DNA from 3 places in the Microbacterium sp. 20-116 genome. Region 1 is predicted to be linked to each of the others. Evidence: predicted binding sites of a transcription regulator. Region 1 holds the regulator's gene; each other region holds the start of a gene.

Region 1 (6,966 bases):
ACATCGAGCGCGAGCGCGGCATCACGATCAAGTCGCAGGCCGTGCGCATGCCGTGGTCGACCACCGACGGCACCTTCGCCCTCAACATGATCGACACCCCCGGGCACGTCGACTTCACCTATGAGGTCAGTCGGTCTCTCGCCGCCTGCGAGGGCGCGATCCTGCTGGTCGACGCCGCTCAGGGCATCGAGGCTCAGACGCTGGCCAACCTGTACCTGGCGCTCGAGAACGACCTGACGATCATCCCGGTGCTGAACAAGATCGATCTGCCCGCGGCCGACCCCGACAAGTACGCCGCCGAGCTCGCCGGCCTCATCGGCGGCGACCCTGCCGACGTGCTGCGCGTGAGCGGGAAGACCGGCATGGGCGTCGAGGAGCTGCTCGACCTGATCGTCGAGAAGATCCCGGCCCCGGTCGGCAAGGCCGACGCCCCGGCACGCGCGATGATCTTCGACTCGGTCTACGACGCCTACCGCGGCGTCGTCACCTACGTGCGCATGATCGACGGTTCGTTGCAGCCGCGCGAACGACTGCAGATGATGTCGACCGGCGCGACGCACGAGGCCCTCGAGATCGGCGTGTCCAGCCCCGAGCCGGTGCCCACCAAGGGTCTCGGCGTGGGCGAGGTCGGTTACCTCATCACGGGCGTGAAGGACGTACGCCAGTCCAAGGTGGGCGACACGATCACGACGCACCGCAAGCCCGCCACCGATGCGCTCCCCGGCTACACCGATCCGAAGCCCATGGTCTTCTCGGGCATCTACCCGATCGACGGCAGCGACTACGCCGAGCTGCGCGAGGCGCTCGACAAGCTGAAGCTCTCCGACGCCTCGCTGCAGTACGAGCCCGAGACGTCCGTCGCTCTCGGCTTCGGCTTCCGCTGCGGGTTCCTGGGCCTCCTGCACCTCGAGATCATCACCGAGCGTCTCTCGCGCGAGTTCGGGCTCGACCTGATCACCACCGCGCCGTCGGTGACGTACGAGGTCACCACCGACACCGGTGAGACCGTCTCGGTCACCAACCCCAGCGAGTACCCCGACGGGCGCGTCGCCTCGGTCTCGGAGCCGATCGTCAAGGTCGGCATCCTGCTTCCGAAGGATTACGTCGGCACCGTCATGGAGCTCTGCCAGACGCGCCGCGGCACCCTGCTCGGCATGGAGTACCTCAGCGAGGACCGCGTCGAGCTGCGCTACCACATGCCCCTCGGCGAGATCGTGTTCGACTTCTTCGACCACCTCAAGTCGCGCACCCAGGGTTACGCGAGCCTCGACTACGAACCGGCCGGTCAGCAGACCGCCGACCTGGTCAAGGTCGACATCCTGCTGCAGGGCGACAAGGTCGACGCGTTCAGCTCGATCGTGCACCGCGAGAAGGCCTATGCGTACGGCACGCTCATGGCCGAGCGCCTGCGCAAACTCATCCCGCGCCAGCAGTTCGAGGTGCCCATCCAGGCCGCGATCGGTGCGCGCATCATCGCGCGCGAGACGATCCGCGCCATCCGCAAAGACGTCCTGGCCAAGTGCTACGGCGGTGACATCACCCGAAAGCGCAAGCTCCTCGAAAAGCAGAAAGAGGGCAAGAAGCGCATGAAGATGGTGGGCCGCGTCGAGGTTCCGCAGGAGGCGTTCATCGCCGCCCTGTCCGGCGACGTCGAGACCAAGAAGTAACGCACCACACCGAGAGGGGTGAACCATGCGCAGGCAGAACTTCACCGATGACACGGTCGACTACGCGGCTGTCGGCGCCACCCAGGCGCACGATCTGATGCAGTACCCGCCCGAGAACTCCGTTCCCGCAGAGGACGCGTGGCGCATCGGCAGCGGTGAGGAGCGCTTCGCCTCGGCGAGCGAGCTGCTGCTGTCGTGGGCGCCGCTGCGTGCCGGCGAGCTGAGCATCAGCGATGTGCGCCCGGCATCGGGCGAGGGGTACTCGGGCGTCGGCTTCGACGCCGACGGCGCACCCGTCGCGCCGAGCAGCCTCGAGGCCGAGCAGCGTTTCGCCGCCGACGGCACGCCCTTTGTCAGCCCTGGGACGGGTGTCCGCCTGCACGGCAAGGTCGACGGTCACCGCGCCGACGCCGAGCTGCGCGTCATCTCGGTCTTCGAAGAACCGCGCCGCGTCGGGTTCATCCTCGGCACGGTCGGTCACTCGATCGTCAGCGGCGAAGAGCTGTTCGCGGTCGAGTGGCGCGACAACGACGAGGTCTGGCTCGTGGTCCGCGCGTTCGATCGCCCCACCGCTCCCACCTACCGCCTCTTCACCAGCCGCGTGCGCCGCCGCCGCAAGGCGCTGTTCGCCCGGTACCTGCGCGCCATCTCGCCGCTGTACGCGTCCTGATGGGCGGTCCCCTCCCGCTCGGAGACCCCGCCCCCGTCGACGGACACCTGCCGGCCGACCTCGACATCGACCCGGCGGCCGATTTCGGCGTGTACCTGCACGTTCCCTTCTGCCGGGTGCGCTGCGGCTACTGCGATTTCAACACGTACACCGCGAGTGAGCTGCGCGGCGCCCGGCAAGACGACTTCGCCGACACGCTCGCCGCCGAAGTACGCCTGGCGGGGGGAGTGATGGATGCCGCGGGCGGCCGTCGCCCGGCATCCACCGTGTTCTTCGGAGGGGGCACGCCCACGCTTCTGCCGCCGGGCGATCTGGCGCGGATGCTCGCAGCGGTGCGCGACGAGTTCGGGATCGACGCCGCTGCCGAGGTCACCGTCGAGGCGAACCCCGACACGGTCGACGACGCCGTCGCGCGCACGCTCGCCGACGCCGGAGTCACCCGCCTGTCGATCGGCATGCAGTCGGCGCGGCCGCACGTGCTCGCGGTCCTCGACCGCACGCACGACCCCCTGAACGTCGCCACCGCCGTGGCCGCAGCTCGCCGGGCCGGCCTCGACGTGTCGGTCGACCTCATCTACGGGGCGCCGGGGGAGTCGCTCGACGACTGGCGTGCGTCGCTCGAGGCTGCCATCGCGCTCGAACCCGACCACATCTCGGCGTACGCGCTGATCGTCGAAGACGGCACGAAGCTCGCGCGCCAGATCCGCTCGGGCGACGTGGCCATGCCCGACGACGATCTGCAGGCCGACATGTACGAGCTGGCCGACGAGCTGCTCGGTGCCGCCGGCTTCGACTGGTATGAGGTGTCGAACTGGTCGCGAGGCGTCTCGCACCGCTCGCGGCACAACCTCGCCTACTGGCGCGGGAGCGACTGGTGGGGGTTCGGCCCCGGTGCGCACAGTCACGTCGGCGGCCTGCGCTGGTGGAACGTGAAGCACCCCGCGGCGTACGCGCAGCGCCTGGCCGCGCTCGAGTCTCCGGCCGCGGCGCGGGAACGCCCCGACGAGACGGCGCGCCGACTCGAGTCGGTGCTGCTGCGCAGCCGTATCCGCGAGGGGCTGGCGGTCTCGGAGATCCTCGGCGAAGGGCGTAAGGCGGTGGCATCCCTCATCGCCGACGGCCTGATCGAGGGCCGGGATGCCGTGCGGGGACGCATCGTGCTGACCTTGCGCGGGCGCCTGCTGGCGGATGCCGTGGTGCGAGCGCTCACGGTCTGATCCGCGAGCCCCCGGCACCGTGTCGGACCGATCCCGTAGAATTGGCACTCCGCAGATGCGAGTGCCAGACGGGAGGAGCAGCTCATGGTGTCGGAACGAGGCCTCCAGGTGCTCCGCGCGATCGTCCAGGATTACGTCGATACGCGCGAACCCGTCGGCAGCAAGGCGATCGTCGACCGCCACGCGTTCGGGGTGTCGGCGGCGACGATCCGCAACGACATGGCACTGCTCGAGGACGAAGAGCTCATCGTCGCCCCGCACACCTCGTCGGGGCGCGTCCCCACCGACAAGGGTTACCGCGTCTTCGTCGATCACCTCGCAGAACTCCGTCCGCTCTCGGGCGCCCAGCGCAGCGCGATCACCTCGTTCCTCGACGAAGCGGGCGATCTCGACGACCTGCTCGCCCGCACCGTCCGCGCGCTCACGCAGCTGACCGGACAAGTCGCGATCGTGCAGTATCCCTCGTTCGCCCGTGCCAACGTGACCCACGTCGAGCTCGTCGCCCTCGGCGGACCGCGCGTGCTGGTGATCCTCGTCACCGACACCGGCCGGGTGTCGCAACGGATCGCTCTCGTGCCCGCCGAGCCGAGCGAGGCAGACATCGTGCAGCTGCGCGCCCGCGTGGGGGCGGTGCTGGTCGGACGCAGCGTCGCCGACAGCTCGCACCAGGTGCAGGCGGTGCTCGCCGACGGACCACGGCCCGGTGTCGCCCTCGACGCGATCTCCGACGCGGTGCTGCGCATCGTGGGCGAAGAGCTCGAGGAGTTCCGCCAGGACCGCCTCGTCATGGCCGGGGCCGCGACGCTCGCCCGGCGCGAGTCCGACTTCCGCGGCAGCATCTACCCGCTGCTCGAGGCCATCGAGGAGCAGGTGACGCTCCTGCGTCTGATGAGCGAGATGGTCGCCGACGAGAAGGGCCTGTCGGCCAGCATCGGCCGAGAGAACGAGCCCTTCGGTCTCGTCGAGGCCTCAGTGCTGGCCAGTCGCTACGACGGCTCGACGGGCGGAGCGCGTGTCGGCCTGCTGGGCCCTACCCGCATGGATTACTCCTCCAATCTCGCGGCGGTCCGCGCCGTCGCGCACTATCTGACCCGGATGCTCGAAGACGACGACACGTCTCGCTGACGACGAACTCTCCGAGCACCCCACCCGAGAACGACCCCGCGCAAGCGGACAGGAAGGCGATTGTGGCTGACCACTACGAGGTCCTCGGCGTCGAACGCGACGCCAGCCCCGAAGACATCAAGAAGGCGTATCGCCGTCTGGCGCGCCAGCTGCACCCCGATGTGAACCCCGGAGACGACGCCTCAGAGCGCTTCAAGCTCGTCACCCACGCCTACGACGTGCTGAGCGACCCGGAGCAGCGTCGCCGCTACGACATGGGGGGCGACCAGAGCCCCTTCGGCGGCGGGGGAGCGGCCGGCTTCGGAGGCTTCAGCGACATCTTCGAGACGTTCTTCGGTGGCGGCGGTCAGGGCGGCGGCGGCCGCGGACCCCGTCCGCGTTCGCGTCGTGAGCGCGGCCAGGATGCCCTCGTGCGCGTCACCCTCGACCTGGGCGACGTCGTCTTCGGTACCCACCGCGACCTCGAGGTCGACACCGCCGTGCTGTGCGAGACCTGCCAGGGAGCCTGCACGCAGCCCGGCACCAGCGAGGTCACCTGCGACATCTGCCACGGCTCCGGCCACGTGCAGCGCACGGTGCGCAGCCTGCTCGGCAACGTCGTCACCAGCGCTCCCTGCAGTGTCTGCCAGGGTCACGGCACGACCATTCCGTACCCGTGCGGCACCTGCCAGGGGCAGGGGCGCGTGCGCGCCCGCCGCACGGTGTCGGTCGACATCCCCGCCGGTGTGGAGTCGGGCCTGCGCCTGCAGCTGCCCGGCTCCGGCGAGGTCGGGCCCGCGGGCGGTCCCAACGGCGACCTCTATCTCGAGATCACCGTCGAGACGCACGAGTCCTTCAGCCGAGAGGGCGATGATCTGGTCGCAACCCTCGAGGTGTCGATGCCGGATGCCATCCTCGGCACGAACACCACGATCCAGTCCCTCGACGGCAGCGTCGACCTCGAGGTGCGACCGGGCGTGCAATCCGGCGACGTCCTGACCATCAAGGGCCGCGGGATCACGCCGCTGCGGGGGAGCCAGCGCGGAGACCTCCGCGTCGGCGTGCACGTCGTCACCCCCACCCGCCTCGACCACAAGGAGCGCGCCCTCATCGAGGAGTTCGCGAAGCGCACGAAGGCCCCGAAGCCCCGCCTGGCCGAGCACCAGCAGGGCATGTTCAGCAAGTTCCGCGACCGCTTCCGGCACTGATCGTGGCACTGCACTTCGTCACCGACGACGCCGGTTCCGCCCGACCAGGAGACACCGTCGAGCTCACCGGCGCCGAGGCGCACCACGCCTCGGCCGTCCGGCGCGTGCGCGTCGACGAGGCGGTGACGCTCGGCGACGGTCGCGGTGTGTGGCTGTCGGGCATCGTGACCGCGGCGACCCCGAAACAGGTCGACGTGCGCGTCACCGGGCGCGACGAGTTGCCCGCGCCCTCTCCGCGCTTCGTGCTCGTCCAGGCCCTCGCCAAGGGCGACCGCGACGAACTCGCCGTTCAGGCAGCCACCGAGCTCGGTGTCGATGCGATCGTGCCGTGGCAGGCGGCGCGAAGCGTCTCGCGCTGGGATTCGAAGGCCGAGAAGGGTCTCGCGCGCTGGCGCGCCATCGTCCGCGAAGCGGCGAAGCAGGCTCACCGTGCCTGGATACCCGAGGTCCGGGCGGTTGCGCGCACCGCCGACCTCGTCGAGGCTGCGGGCACCGCTGCGATCCTGGTGCTCGAGCCGTCGGCATCCGCTCGCCTCACCGAGGTGGCCGCGGAGGCGTCGGACGGCCGCGAGGTGCTGCTTGTCGTCGGCCCGGAGGGCGGGATCGCGCCCGAGGAGCTCTCAGCGCTCGTGGCGGCCGGCGCGCGGCTCGTGCGCCTCGGAGACACGGTGCTGCGGACATCGACCGCGGGGGCTGCGGCGATCTCGGTGCTGTCAGCGGCATACGGGCGCTGGTGACGGCGTTCCGTCTTTCCGCTCCGGCGCTCGCGGGGCTCGAGGCCCGACGTCTCAGCCCCGATCTCCGGGCCGTGCCGGCGCCTCGGAGAGCGACGGATGCCGGAACCCCCGACCTGGGTGTCGGAGGCCGTCACTAGACTGGATGCTATGAGCGAACCGTCGATCTTCACGCGCATCCTGCGGGGCGAGATCCCCGCCGAGATCGTGGCCGAGACCGAGAACGCCTTCGCGATCCGCGACATCGCGCCGCAGGCGCCGGTGCACCTGCTCGTCATCCCCAAGACGCAGCAGTACTGCAACGTCGTCGAGCTGGCCGCGGGCGATCCCGACCTGCTCGCCGAGATCATCGGGCTCGCCCACTCG
Region 2 (6,966 bases), on a different contig from region 1:
ACGGAGAGGTGCTCGCCGACGAGCAGAGCTCCAACCCGCTCGGCCACGCCGAGGTGATCGGCGATCTCCTGCGCCGGGCCACGGTCGCAGCCCCCGCCCCCACGCACGTCGCTGTCGGCATGGGCCCCGGTCCCTTCACCGGGTTGCGGGTGGGTATCGCCACCGCTCGGGTGTACGCCCTCGGCCGCGGCATCCCCGCCGTCCCCGTGCCGAGCCACGACGGCATCGCCCTCGGTCTCCTCCTCTCCGACGCGCTCACGGGGACCGACACCGGTCGCTTCGCCGTCGTCACCGACGCGCGGCGCAGGGAGTTCGCCTACAGCGTCTACGAGGGCATCGACGACGACGGTCTTCCCGTGCGGGTGTCGGACGCGCAGCTGAGCCCTCGCGACGACCTCGACGCCCGGCTGGTTGCCGCAGGCGCCCGTCGATACGACGCCACCACCGTGTCGGCCGCGATGATCGCGCTCGCCGCGGCGCGAGCCCTCGACGCCGGCCGCACGCTCGCGGACTCCGAGCCCCTCTACCTGCGCAGCCCCGATGTGGTCGCCGCGCACGCGCCCAAGCGGGTGAGCTGATGGCGACCCGCACCGCGACCGTCGCCGATCTCGACGGCATCATGGCGCTCGAGCGCGCCTCGTTCCCGACGGATGCGTGGAGCCCGGCGATGATGCGCGAAGAACTCGCCTCACCGCACGGCTGGTACGTCGTCGTCGAAGAGGCGGGTCGACTCGTCGGCTACGCGGGGCTTCGCGCGGTGCGCGGGGCCCGGGATGCCGACATCCAGACGATCACCATCTCCGAGGCCGCGCGCGGCCGGGGGCGGGGCCGGGCTCTGCTGACGGCTCTGCTGGAGGAGGCCGTTCGCCGCGAGGTGCACGACGTGTTCCTCGAAGTCCGCGCCGACAACCCCGTCGCGCAGAAGCTGTATCTCTCCGAGGGCTTCGCCGAGGTCGGTCGCCGCCCCCGGTACTACCAACCCGACGACGTCGACGCGATCGTCATGCAGCTCGATCTGCGCGGGTGGGCCGGGCGGCGGGCGGAGACCGCGGGCATCCCGGCATCCGGTCTCGAAGGACCGGACCGGTCTCACGGAATCGGATCGGAGGCGCCGGGAGATTCGATTCCCCTGCCCTCGTCCGAATCCACGCCACCGACCGCCTCCGGAAAGGGCTGGTGCTGATGAACGCGCCCCTCGTACTCGGTATCGAGACCAGTTGCGACGAGACGGGCATCGGCATCGTCCGCGGCCGACAGCTGCTCAGCAACACGATCGCCTCGAGCATGGACGAGCACGCCCGCTACGGCGGGGTGGTGCCCGAAGTCGCCGCGCGCGCCCACCTCGAGGCGCTGCAGCCTTCGATCGACGCGGCGCTCGCCGAGGCCGGCGTCACCCTCGGCGACCTCGACGCCGTGGCCGTGACGAGCGGTCCGGGTCTCGCGGGGGCCCTGATGGTCGGGGTGGGCGCCGCCAAGGGGCTCGCCGTCGCCCTCGACAAGCCTCTCTACGCCGTCAACCACCTGGTCGGGCACATCGCCGCGGACATCCTCGACGCCGACGCGGGAGAACTCGAGTACCCCACCGTCGCCCTTCTCGTCAGCGGTGGGCACACCTCGCTCCTGCTGGTCCGCGACCTGACGAGCGATGTCGAGCTCCTCGGCGAGACGATGGACGACGCAGCGGGCGAGGCCTTCGACAAGGTCGCGCGCCTGCTGAAGCTGCCGTACCCCGGTGGCCCGGAGATCGATCGGGTCGCCGCCTCGGGCGACCCCACCGCGATCCGATTCCCGCGCGGGCTCTCGCGGGCCTCCGACATGGCATCCCACCGCTACGACTTCTCGTTCTCGGGCCTGAAGACGGCCGTGGCTCGGTGGGTCGAACAGCACGAGGCCGCGGGCGAGCTCGTCCCGGTCGCCGACGTGGCCGCCTCGTTCCGAGAGGCCGTCGTCGACGTGCTCGTGACCAAGGCCCTCGACGCCTGCGAGCGTCACGGCGTTCCCCGCCTGCTGCTGGGCGGAGGCGTCATCGCCAACAAGCGCCTACGTGATGTCGCCCTCGAGCGGGCCGCGGCCGCCGGTGTGACCGTGCGCATCCCGCCACTGCGCCTGTGCACCGACAACGGCGCGATGATCGCCGCTCTCGCTGCGGAACTCATCTCGTCGGGTCGCCGCCCCTCGACCCTCGCCTTCGGAGCGGACTCGACGCTGCCCGTCACCGAGATCCAGGTGGCGGAGGATCCGGATGCCGACGCCCCGGCGCCACGCGCAGGAACGACGCTGTGACCGACACGCCGCCGCCCACCCGCCGCGCACGCAAGGAAGAGGCCGGCCCCGCAGTCGACCTTCCCCCCGTGCCGCCCCTGCCCGCCGGCGTCCGCGCCGCGGGGTCAGAGATCGTCGCCCCCGAGGTGGACGACGACAACCGTCTGCCCACCGCCCAGCTCGAGATGGCGGCGTTCGGCGATCACCTGATCCCGTATGCGCCGCCCGTCCCTCCGAAGCCGCCGTCCGTCGCGCCCTGGGCCCTCGGCGTGGCGGTCATCGCACTGGCGGCCGCGTTGTTCACCGGCTGGCTGCTTCCGGTCGGTGTGATCGGCTCGACTCTCGCGATGGTCTCGCTCCGGCGGGCCCACGACAGCCGCCGGGTCGCCGTGTGGGCCCTGGCGCTCGCGCTGCTCTCCGTCGCGTTCAGCGTCGGCTGGCTGGTCTGGGGCTTCTCGCAGCTCGCCGTCGGGTGAGCGGAGCCGTCAGACGCGGTCGGCCAGCAGCGCGAGACGCTTCGACCCCACGCGCGTGAGGATGAGCGTGGCTGAGGAATCCCCGCGCAGAGCGAGCTTCTTCCGCAGCACCGCCGGGTCGACGTCGACGCCGCGCTTCTTGATCTCCAGCGTGCCGATGCCCCGCGCGCGCAACGCCTGCGCGAGTTTCTTCGGGTCGGCGGGCAGCTGCTCGCGCACCCGGAACGACGACACGAACGGGCTCGTCAACGCCGCATCCGAGGTGAGGTAGGCGATGCCGGGAGCGAGCATGCCGGCATCCAGGGCTCGACCGACCTCGCCGATGAGACGCGCGCGGATGACGGCCCCGTCGGGTTCGTGCACGAACTCGCCGAGCTCGCGCTCCTCGACGTCGGGGCTGTCGCCCGGGGCGGTGAGCTCCCACGCGTCGTCGGCGCGCACGACGAGTGCCGCGCGGCGAACGCCCTCGCGGGCGAGAGCGCCGGCCCAGAGCACGAGCTCGATCGTCGAACCGTCGGCGCTGATCCACTGCGCCTCGAACTCGTCGGGGATCTGCGAGCGGTCGAAGCCCGGCCCGAGCTTCACGCCGCCCGGCGTCTTCCTCAACTGTTCGAAGACCCACTCGAGCGAGGGCGACCACTCGGCCGACGACACCTGTCGCGTCTCGGCATGACCGGCGGTGCGTCGCGCGGGGTCGAGCCACACGGCATCCGTCGCGCCCAGGTCCACGTCTTCGGCGCGCGCGTGCCGCACCGTCGCCGCGTCGCCGAAGGGGGCGAGGTTGTAGGCGGCGATGGCGGCGGTCACCTCGTCGGCGTCGACGGCGTGGACCCGGATGCCGAGGCCCGCCATCCCGAGGGCGTCACCGCCGATCCCGCACCCGAGGTCCGCCACGCTGTCGATCCCCGCGGCGCGGAAGCGGCCGGCGTGACGGGCGGCGATCGAGAGGCGGGTGGCCTGCTCGAGGCCGGCGCGCGTGAAGAGCATGCGGTCGGCGAAGGGTCCGAACTTCGCCGTCGCGCGCGCCCGCAGGCGTGCTTGGCCGACGACGGCCGACACGAGATCGGGGGAGTGGCCGGCGGCCCGCAGGCGCGACACCGACCGGGCGACCTCATCGACCGAATCGAGGGTGCCCACCTCGTCGAGGAGGCGCAGGCCCTCGGGCGTGAGCAGGGCGGTCAGCTCGCTGGTATCCACTGATTCAGCCTAGGCGGGGGTTCTTGCTGGCACTCGCGTTGCGTGAGTGCCAGCGCTTCTCTACACTCGAATTAGCACTCTCCCCGCGTGAGTGCTGACAAGTCTTCTGTAACGAGAAAGAAGAGGTAGACCGTGTCGGTTTCCATCAAGCCGCTCGAGGACCGCATCGTCATCAAGCAGGTCGAGGCTGAGCAGACCACTGCGAGTGGTCTCGTCATCCCCGACACCGCCAAGGAGAAGCCGCAGGAGGGCGAAGTCGTCGCCGTCGGCCCCGGCCGCATCGACGACAACGGCAACCGTGTCCCCCTCGACGTCGCCGTCGGCGACCGCGTGCTCTACAGCAAGTACGGCGGCACCGAGGTCAAGTTCGGCGCCGACGAGTACCTCGTGCTCTCGGCTCGCGACGTCCTGGCGGTCGTCGTCCGCTGATCGAGTGAGATCGTTCGAAGGCCCCGGATGCCACGGCATCCGGGGCCTTCTTCGTGCCCGCCGACGGAGTCCGAGGTGGCAGGAAAGACGCGACGGTCGGCGCTCCGAGTCGTCGAGGGGACCCCTAGGCTGAAGCGGTGACCCCCGCTCCTCCCGCTCCGACCGGCGGGAGCACCCGCGGAGCGTTGTACGCGCTCGGCGCGTACCTGCTCTGGGGCGTCCTCCCCCTCTACTTCCTGCAGCTCAAGCCCACCGGCCCGTTCGAGGTGGTCGCCTGGCGGATCATCCTCGCGTTCGTGTTCTGCCTGCTGCTGTTGACGGTGCTGCGCACGTGGCGGCCGTTCCTCGCGATCGTGCGGCAGCCGCGGCTCATGGGGCTCACCGCGTTGGCGGGCGTACTCATCTACATCAACTGGCAGACCTACCTCTACGGCGCTTTGACGAACCACGTCATCGAGACGAGCCTCGGCTACTTCATCAACCCCATCGTGACGGTGCTGCTCGGGGTGATCGTGCTCCGTGAGCGGCTGCGCGTCGTGCCGTGGATCGCCATCGGCCTGGCGGTCGTCGCGGTCGCGGTCATCGTCATCGGCTATGGCGCTTTCCCCTGGATCGCCCTGACCCTCGCCTTCTCGTTCGGCTTCTACGGTCTGGTGAAGAAGCAGATCGGACCGGCGGTGGATGCCGTGAGCGGGCTAGCCCTCGAGTCGCTGTGGCTGCTCCCGGTCGCGGCGATCCAGCTGGGGTTCGTCGCGAACCTCACCGGCATCACCCTGGGCACGGCGGGAGCACTGCACACCGGTCTGCTCCTGCTCGCGGGAGCCGTCACCGCCGTCCCCCTCCTGCTGTTCGCCTCGGGGGCGCGGCGCGTACCGCTCACCGTCATCGGCCTGCTGCAGTTCGTCGCGCCCATCATCCAGTTCGGGATCGGCGTATGGGTGCTGCACGAACCCATGACCCTCGAACGGTGGATCGGGTTCGCACTCGTGTGGGCGGCGCTCGTGATCCTCAGCGTCGACTCCGTCGTCGCCTCGCGGCGTCATCGCCGGGCTGCGGTGGACGTGTCCGAGCCCGTTTGACCTGTTTCTTTCGTTTCGCGGCTCGGAATTGCCGCGCAAAAGTAACGATTAGGTCGCGTAATCGACCGTTAACACATTGCAACATCGCGGCTACAAGTGCGCCATTAGGTTTGTCACAATCCGAGCGGGTTATCCGCGCGGTTCCAACTCACCAAGGAGCACCCATATGAGTGTCCTCTCCCGTTCGCGTGCGGCGAAGGTCATCGGCGGTTTCGCCGTGGTCGGCGTCACCGCGCTCGTCCTCGCCGGTTGTACCGGTACCAGCACTCCGTCCGACTCCGGCAACGCCGCCGGTGGAGGCGACTTCCCGATCGACTGCAACGCCGCCGAACCCGCCTCGTACACGCCCGAGTACTCGTCGACTTCGACCGGCCCCGCCAAAGACCTCACGTACAACATCGGCACGGCGCTGCCCGTCACCGGTAACCTCGCCTTCCTCGGCCCGCCCGAGATCGCCGGCACCGAGCTCGCGGCCGCCGATGTCAACGCCGCAGCCAAGGGCGTGAACATCAACCTTCTCCAGGGCGACTCGGGTGACACCGACAACAAGGCCTACGAGACCGAGATCCCGCGCCTGCTGGGTGCGGGTGCGACGGCGATCGTCGGTGCCGCGTCGTCGGGAACCTCGCTGCAGTTCATCGACCAGGTCATCGCGGCGAACGCCGTGCAGATCTCGCCTGCCAACACCTCGGCTGCCTTCACCGGGTACAACGACAAGGGCCTGTACTGGCGGACTGCTCCCTCGGACGTGCTCCAAGGCGAGGTCCTCGGCAACCTGATCGCCTCCGAGGGCAACGAGACCCTCGGCATGATCGTGCTGAACGACTCGTACGGCACCGGTCTCGCGTGCTTCACCAAAAAGGCGTTCGAGGGTGCCGGCGGATCCGTCGTGGCCACCAGCCTCTACAACACCGGTGACACGAACTTCTCGGCGCAGATCGAGGACGTCCTGGCCCAGAAGCCCGATGCGATCGCCCTGATCACGTTCGACGAGGTCTCGACGATCATCCCCGACCTGACCGCCAGCTTCGCGAAGGACAAGCTGTTCTTCGTCGACGGCAACCTGAAGAACTTCGGTACGCAGTTCCCGAACGGCACCCTCACCGGCGCCAAGGGGACCTACCCGAGCGTCGATCCCGACTCGACGGCGACTTTCCGCAGCACGCTGGAGTCGTTCTGGACCGGTAAGGGCAACCCCAAGCTCGACGACTTCACCTATGCCCCCGAGTCGTACGACTCGGTCATCCTCCTCGCCCTCGCGGCGCTGAAGGCGGGCTCGGCGGCCGGTCCCGACGTGGCTGCCAACATGCAGGCGGTCTCGGGCGGTACGGGCGGTGGCACGAAGTGCACCACCTACGCCGCGTGCGCCGACATCATCATCGGCGGCGGCGAGGCCGACTACGACGGCGTCTCGGGCCCGATCACGTTCAACGACGTGGGCGACCCGACGCAGGCCACCATCGGTGTCTTCGAGTACGGCGACGACAACAACTACAGCTGGCTCCGCGCCGGTTGATCGGTTC
Region 3 (6,966 bases), on a different contig from region 1:
TCTGGCGCGCGGTGGAGGAGGCGGATCAGGGCCCGCCGAACGGGTTCGTCGTCGCGATCATCGCACTGGGGCCGCTGTTCGCGGTCGTCTTCCTCGTCCTGTTCACCGTCACCGGCGCCGGGGTATGGCCGACCGTCGCGGGCTACCTCGGTCTGCTCGCCGCGGGAATGCCCGGGTACTTCGTCGCTTCGTTCGGCCCCAGGATGGGACTCGCCGACACCTACGGCATCAGCGGTGGCGATTTCGCGGTCGGTGGGGCTGCGTTGTATGCGGTGAGTCTGCTGTCGCTCGTCGCCCTCGTCGCGATCTTCGTCGGCGCAGCAGTCCGCAATCGCCGGGAGCGGGACGCTCTGGCGGCCGGGTGAGTGAGCGACGGGGAGACGGGTGACCGCCGGCTCGGCCCCACCCCGCGTCGTACGATCGACGGTGGCTCCCGCGCGGGGGCGCGAGGGGAGAGCCGTGGCGGAGCGGGGTTCGGTCGGGCTGGCCGTCGGAGGAGCGGTGCTCATCGGCGCCCTCACCGCGCTCCAGGCGCGCATCAACGGCAGTCTCGGTGCGGAGCTGGGGGACGGTTTCGTCGCCGCCGCGATCTCGTTCAGTTCGGGCCTGCTCATCCTCATCGCGTTGTCGGCGCTGATCCCCGGCGGCCGACGCGGGTTCGGGCGTTTGGTCCGCGGCATCCGGTCTCGATCGATCCCGCCGTGGATGCTGCTGGGCGGTCTGCTCGGGGCGTTCACCGTCGCGAGCCAGGGCCTGACGGTGGCGACCATCGGCGTCGCATTGTTCACCGTCGGTTTCGTCGCCGGGCAGACCACCGGTGGGCTCGTGCTCGACCGCATCGGGTACGGACCGGCCGGCGTCGTTCCGGTGACCGTGCGCCGTCTGATCGGTGCGCTGCTGGCGATCGCCGGCGTCGTCGTCTGCTTGTCGGGGGACACGCTCGGCGCGGTTCCCCCCTGGATGCTCGTCGTCCCCGTGATCGCGGGTGCGGGCGTGGCGTGGCAGCAGGGCACGAACGGACGTCTGCGCGTTCGCGTGGAGAGCCCGTTGACCGCGACGCTGGTGAATTTCATCGGCGGAACGGTGGTCCTGCTGATCGCCGCGGGCGTGCACGTCGCGGTCGTGGGGGCGCCGCGCACCGTGCCGACCGAGCCGTGGCTCTACATCGGCGGGGCGGTGGGCGTGATCTACATCTTCTTGTCGTCGGTCGTGGTGCGCCGCACGGGTGTGCTGCTGCTCGGTCTCGGCTCGGTCGTGGGTCTTCTCGTGACCTCGGTGCTGCTCGACGCGCTGTGGCCCGCGCCGGCGGCCCCCTCGACCCTGGTGGCTCTGCTCGCCGCGACCGTGGCGATCGGCGGAGTGACCGTCGCCGCGGTCCCGTTCCGCCGCCGTCGCTGACGGCGGAAACGACGACGCCGCCGAGGACCGGAGTCCCGCGGCGGCGTCGAACGAGCAGGGGTCAGAGACGCGTCTCGTCGACCGAGCGCTTCTTCTTGCCTCCGGGCATGCGTGAGATGTGCTTGGCGGCATCCACGGTCTTGCGTCGCGTGGCGCGGGTGCGAGGGGGCTTGCCGCCGATGTAGAGCCACCCGAGCAGGACCTCGCCCTTGTCGAGCCCGTGCGCCTTGGCGAGCACCTTGCTGCGGGTCTTGTCGTCGGTGCGCCAAAACACGCCGAAGCCCGCTTCGTCGAGCACGAGGCTCAACATGTGGGCGACTCCGGATGCCACGGCCTCCTGCTCCCACGCGGGAATCTTCTTCGAGCGGAGGTTCGCCACCACCGCGATGATCAGCGGTGCGCGCCGGGGCTTCGACGACATCCCCTTCTTGCCATCCGCCTTGTTCAGCGCACGGGCGAGGATGTCGCGGTCGGCGCCGCGGATCTCGATGAGCCGCCAGGGCTTCAGACTTTTGTGGTCGGCGACGCGACCGGCCGCGGCGACGAACGCCTCGAGCTCGGGACCGGTGGGGGCGAGGTCGGTGACCTTCGACCACGACCGGCGGTCGCGCATCGCCTCGAGTGCGCTCATGCCTTGTCTTCGGGGGTGAAGTTGAGCGACAGCGAGTTCATGCAGTACCGGTCGCCGGTGGGCGTGCCGAAACCGTCGGGGAAGACGTGTCCCAGGTGAGAGCCGCAGTTGGCGCAGCGGACCTCGGTGCGCTGCATGCCGTGGCTGTTGTCTTCGATGAGTTCGACCGCCTCGGGGCGGACCGACTCGTAGAAGCTCGGCCACCCGCAGTGCGAATCGAACTTGGTACCGCTCTGGAAAAGCTCGGCGTTGCAGGCGGCGCAGGTGTAGAGACCGGCGCGGCTCTCGTCGAGCAGCTCACCGGTCCAGGCGCGCTCGGTACCCGCCTGGCGAAGCACCGCGTACTGCTCGGGGCTGAGTTCGGCGCGCCACTGGTCGTCGGACTTGTCGACGGCGTAGGTCATGTTCACTCTCCTTCTTCGGCTCTATTCTCTCGTGCCCGGCAGCGGTCAGGTCGTGACGGCATAATCTCCGGGTGACCCAGGATGCCGTGACCGCCGTCGTCGATCGTTATCGGCGTTTCTCCGAAGACGAGGCTCCCGGTCGTTCGGCGGTGTACGCGAACTGGGCGGAGCGTGTCGCGGACGACACCGCGGTGGCTGCCGCCCTCGCGAGGATCCCGGAGACGCGACGACAGCCGCCGCTGGTGTTCGCCGTGATGCGTCTGCTCGGCGCGCCCCTCGACGACGTCGATGCGTGGGCTTCATGGGTCACGGCCCACGCTGACGCCATCGTCGAGGAATGCGGTCGCCGGAGCGTGCAGACCAACGAGCCCCTCCGCTGTGCGGCCCTGCTCCCCGCCCTCGCTCTGATCGAGGGGCCGATCGCCCTGCTCGAGGTGGGGGTGAGCGCGGGGCTCTGCCTCTATCCCGATCGGTACTCGTACCGCTATCACCGTGAAGAGATCGTCGCGGTCGACCCCGTCGACGGCCCGAGTCGCGTGGTTCTCGACAGCGACCTCGAGGGGTACCCCGACCTGCACATGCCGCAGATCGTCTGGCGTGCGGGCATCGACCTCAGCCCCCTCGACGCCCGCCGCGCACAGGACCGCGACTGGCTCACCGGCCTCGTCTGGCCGGGGGAGGAGGGGCGTCTCGAACGCATCGAGGGGGCGCTCGACATCGCGGCGGCCGACCCGCCTCTGCTCGTCGCGGGCGACGGCGCCGAGGCCCTTCCCTCGCTCGCCGCCCAGGCTCCGGCCGGGGCGACCCTGGTCGTGACCACTCCGGGCGTGCTCGCTCACGTGCCCCGGGTGCACCGCGCCGCCGTGATCGATGCCGCCCGGGCGGCAGGCAGGTGGATCACCCTCGACGCGCCCGGCCTGCACGACGGCTGGACGCGGCGCCCCGAGCCCGCGCGGGGCGGATTCGCGCTCGCTCTCGATGGAGAGGTGCTCGCGGAGGTCGACCCTCTCGGGGCGTGGGTGGCGTGGCATCCGGGATCGTGAGCGATGGCGCAGTAGCGTAACGGCGTGCCTCTGTCGGACCGTGACCTCGCCTTCCTCGCTTTCGAGGGCCAGTGGCGCCGTCATGCGGGGGCGAAAGAAGAGGCCATCCGCGCGGAGTTCTCGATGACGCCCGCCCGGTATTACCAGCTGCTCGGGCGCTTGATCGACACCCCCGAGGCGCTCGCACACGATCCGATGCTCGTGCGCCGGTTGCGGCGGCGGCGCGATGACGCGGCGGATCAGCACCGCGCTCGTCTCGGCCGGACGGCGGCCCGCTGACGGGCTCGCCTCGACGCGACCGATAGCATCGTCCAATGGCCAGATCGACCTTCCCTCGGGATCGCTTCGACGACCTGCCGACTGAATCCGGCCGCGTCGGCGCTCACCGGGCCGAGAACCCCCGTCTGCGCGGATGGATCGTGTTCCTGTGGGCGGCCATCGCCACCCTGGTGCTGATCATCGCCGGCATCTTCGCGACGCTCCTGGTCTCGGGGCGTATCTCGCTCGGTTCCGACGCCGCGCCCAGCCCGACCGTCTCGGTCGAGCCGACCATCCCGGCCGTCGTCGACACGTCGTACTCGGTGGTCGTGCTCAACGGCACTCCCGACAACGGCCTCGCGGCCTCCGTTCGCGACCAGATCGTGGCCGCGGGCTGGAGCGGCGACAACGTCGAGACCGGCAACTCCGACAGCACCGATTTCGCCGACACCACGATCTACTACCGCCTCGAGAGCGACGCGGCCGCGGCCGAGGGCCTGGCCCAGACGATCGGCGGTGCGCAGATCGCGCAGAGCGACTTCCTGCAGCCGACGGACGACCCGAACACCCCGGCCGACGAGAGCGACGTCAAGCGCCTGATCGTCGTGATCGGACTCGACCGCGCGAGCGATCAGCCCTCCGCTTCGCTTTCCTCCTGAGTCCGCGAGCGCCGCGTGTTTCCGCGGCGTAACAACTTGGATGCACGCGCGTCAACAATGCTCCGGAACCCCGATTCCGCGGCATCCTCCGTGCTTACGATGACCTCGTCGTTCAGCAACAGGAGATTCGCATGACGCAGGGAACTGTCAAATGGTTCAACGCCGAGAAGGGCTTCGGCTTCATCACCGTCGATGACGGGCAGGACGTCTTCGTCCACTACTCGAGCATCGAGATGTCGGGTTTCCGTGTCCTCGAAGAGGGGCAGGCCGTCGAGTTCACCGTCGGCACCGGTCAGAAGGGCCCTCAGGCGGAGTCCGTTCGCCTGGCCTGAGCTCTGGCGAGAACGCCGCGGCATCCGACTTCCGGATGCCGCGGCGTTCGGCGTTTACGGGGCGGCTCGTGGCTTGCACTCCCTAGGGGCGAGTGCCAGAATGAATTAGCACTCGCTTTCGTCGAGTGCCAAAATCTGCAAGTCACCCGTCCGGGAGGGACGACACACTTATGGCAAAGATCATCGCTTTCGACGAAGAGGCCCGGCGCGGTCTCGAGCGCGGCCTCAACACTCTCGCCGACGCCGTCAAGGTGACCCTGGGCCCCCGCGGTCGCAACGTCGTGCTCGAGAAGAAGTGGGGCGCCCCCACGATCACGAACGACGGTGTCTCGATCGCCAAGGAGATCGAGCTCGACGACCCGTACGAGAAGATCGGCGCCGAGCTGGTCAAGGAGGTCGCCAAGAAGACCGACGACGTCGCGGGTGACGGCACCACCACCGCCACCGTTCTCGCCCAGGCGCTCGTGCGCGAGGGCCTGCGCAACGTCGCCGCCGGCGCCGACCCCATCTCGCTCAAGAAGGGCATCGAGAAGGCCGTCAAGGCCGTCACCGACGAGCTCCTCGCCTCCGCCAAGGAGGTCGAGTCGAAGGAGCAGATCGCCGCGACCGCGTCGATCTCCGCCGCCGACCCCGCGATCGGCGAGCTCATCGCCGAGGCCATCGACAAGGTGGGCAAGGAAGGCGTCGTCACCGTCGAGGAGTCGAACACCTTCGGCACCGAGCTCGAGCTCACCGAGGGCATGCGCTTCGACAAGGGGTACATCAACCCCTACTTCGTCACCGACCCCGAGCGTCAGGAAGCGGTCTTCGAAGACCCCTACATCCTGATCGCGAACCAGAAGATCTCCAACATCAAGGACCTTCTTCCGATCGTCGACAAGGTGATCCAGGAGGGCAAGGAGCTCCTCATCATCGCCGAGGACGTCGAGGGCGAAGCGCTCGCGACCCTGGTGCTGAACAAGATCCGCGGCATCTTCAAGTCGGTCGCCGTCAAGGCTCCCGGCTTCGGTGACCGTCGCAAGGCGCAGCTGCAGGACATCGCGATCCTCACCGGCGGCCAGGTCATCACCGAAGAGGTGGGCCTCAAGCTCGAGAACGCGACCGTCGACCTGCTCGGCCGTGCGCGCAAGGTCATCATCACCAAGGACGAGACCACGATCGTCGAGGGTGCCGGCGAGTCGGAGCTGATCGAGGGTCGCGTGACCCAGATCCGCCGCGAGATCGAGAACACCGACAGCGACTACGACCGCGAGAAGCTCCAGGAGCGCCTCGCGAAGCTCGCCGGTGGCGTCGCCGTCATCAAGGCTGGAGCCGCGACCGAGGTCGAGCTCAAGGAGCGCAAGCACCGCATCGAAGACGCCGTGCGCAACGCCAAGGCCGCCGTGGAAGAGGGTGTCGTCGCCGGTGGTGGCGTCGCGCTCATCCAGGCCGGCAAGAACGCTCTCGCGAACCTCGAGCTCACGGGTGACGAGGCCACGGGCGCGAACATCGTGCGCGTCGCCATCGAGGCCCCGCTCAAGCAGATCGCGCTCAACGCCGGTCTCGAGCCCGGCGTCGTCGCGAACAAGGTCGCCGAGCTCCCCGTGGGCCACGGCCTCAACGCCGCGACCGGCGAGTACGGTGACCTGTTCGCACAGGGCATCATCGACCCCGCCAAGGTGACCCGTTCGGCTCTGCAGAACGCCGCCTCGATCGCCGGCCTCTTCCTCACCACCGAGGTCGTCGTCGCCGACAAGCCCGAGAAGGTCGCCGCTCCCGCGGGCGACCCGACCGGTGGCATGGACTTCTGATCCCCGCCTAGGCAACACACGGAACGCCCCCTCCTCCGGGAGGGGGCGTTCTGCGTGCTGCGGACGTGGCCGCTGTCAGTTCAGCGGGCGGCAGACGTCGGTGACCAGAGCGTCACCCGGTACGCGGTCGGGGGTGGTCAGGTAGACGTTGAAGACGCGCGAGGCGAGAGTGTCGTCGCCGCGCGGGCTCAAGCCGTCTTCCACGAGGCGGGCGTTGATCATGTCGTGCGCCTGTGCGATCTGCTCGTACGGGCCCGTCACACGCGCGACGAGGCAGTCCCGGGGAGGCAGCTCGATCACGGTGAGAGGGGCGTCCACCGTCGTCCCGGGGGCGACGGGCAGGAAGATCGACAGATCGACATCGTGCTCGACGTACTGGTCGTCGTGCTCGATGACGCCGCAGGCTCCGATCGGTGCGATCGACCGCTCGGCGAGGAGAGGCATGAGGCGG

Evidence for each region. Region 1 encodes HrcA, which represses chaperone genes, less so after heat shock. Its sites were predicted from a motif close to TTNGCACTCGNNNNNNNCGAGTGCNAA; they were not measured.
Region 2: the regulator HrcA is predicted to act here: its motif matches at 3,962-3,988, upstream of groES (co-chaperone GroES).
Region 3: the regulator HrcA is predicted to act here: its motif matches at 4,831-4,857, upstream of groL (chaperonin GroEL).

What each region holds. Positions count from the first base shown of each region.
Region 1 covers NZ_JBFYGP010000001.1:404,725-411,690, reverse strand. The annotation lists gene lepA (translation elongation factor 4) at 1-1,667, shown strand, start outside; gene AB6V29_RS01975 (DUF1990 family protein) at 1,693-2,337, shown strand; gene hemW (radical SAM family heme chaperone HemW) at 2,337-3,554, shown strand; gene hrcA (heat-inducible transcriptional repressor HrcA) at 3,639-4,679, shown strand; gene dnaJ (molecular chaperone DnaJ) at 4,742-5,866, shown strand; gene AB6V29_RS01955 (16S rRNA (uracil(1498)-N(3))-methyltransferase) at 5,869-6,603, shown strand; gene AB6V29_RS01950 (HIT domain-containing protein) at 6,751-6,966, shown strand, end outside.
Region 2 covers NZ_JBFYGP010000003.1:33,020-39,985, reverse strand. The annotation lists gene tsaB (tRNA (adenosine(37)-N6)-threonylcarbamoyltransferase complex dimerization subunit type 1 TsaB) at 1-578, shown strand, start outside; gene rimI (ribosomal protein S18-alanine N-acetyltransferase) at 578-1,183, shown strand; gene tsaD (tRNA (adenosine(37)-N6)-threonylcarbamoyltransferase complex transferase subunit TsaD) at 1,183-2,283, shown strand; gene AB6V29_RS07480 (hypothetical protein) at 2,280-2,738, shown strand; gene AB6V29_RS07475 (class I SAM-dependent methyltransferase) at 2,748-3,935, opposite strand; gene groES (co-chaperone GroES) at 4,068-4,364, shown strand; gene rarD (EamA family transporter RarD) at 4,502-5,443, shown strand; gene AB6V29_RS07460 (ABC transporter substrate-binding protein) at 5,610-6,959, shown strand.
Region 3 covers NZ_JBFYGP010000002.1:512,959-519,924, forward strand. The annotation lists gene AB6V29_RS06480 (hypothetical protein) at 1-365, shown strand, start outside; gene AB6V29_RS06485 (DMT family transporter) at 460-1,398, shown strand; gene AB6V29_RS06490 (nitroreductase family protein) at 1,460-2,029, opposite strand; gene msrB (peptide-methionine (R)-S-oxide reductase MsrB) at 2,026-2,433, opposite strand; gene AB6V29_RS06500 (DUF2332 family protein) at 2,505-3,476, shown strand; gene AB6V29_RS06505 (DUF3263 domain-containing protein) at 3,501-3,755, shown strand; gene AB6V29_RS06510 (LytR C-terminal domain-containing protein) at 3,791-4,393, shown strand; gene AB6V29_RS06515 (cold-shock protein) at 4,525-4,725, shown strand; gene groL (chaperonin GroEL) at 4,896-6,515, shown strand; gene AB6V29_RS06525 (MerR family transcriptional regulator) at 6,591-6,966, opposite strand, start outside.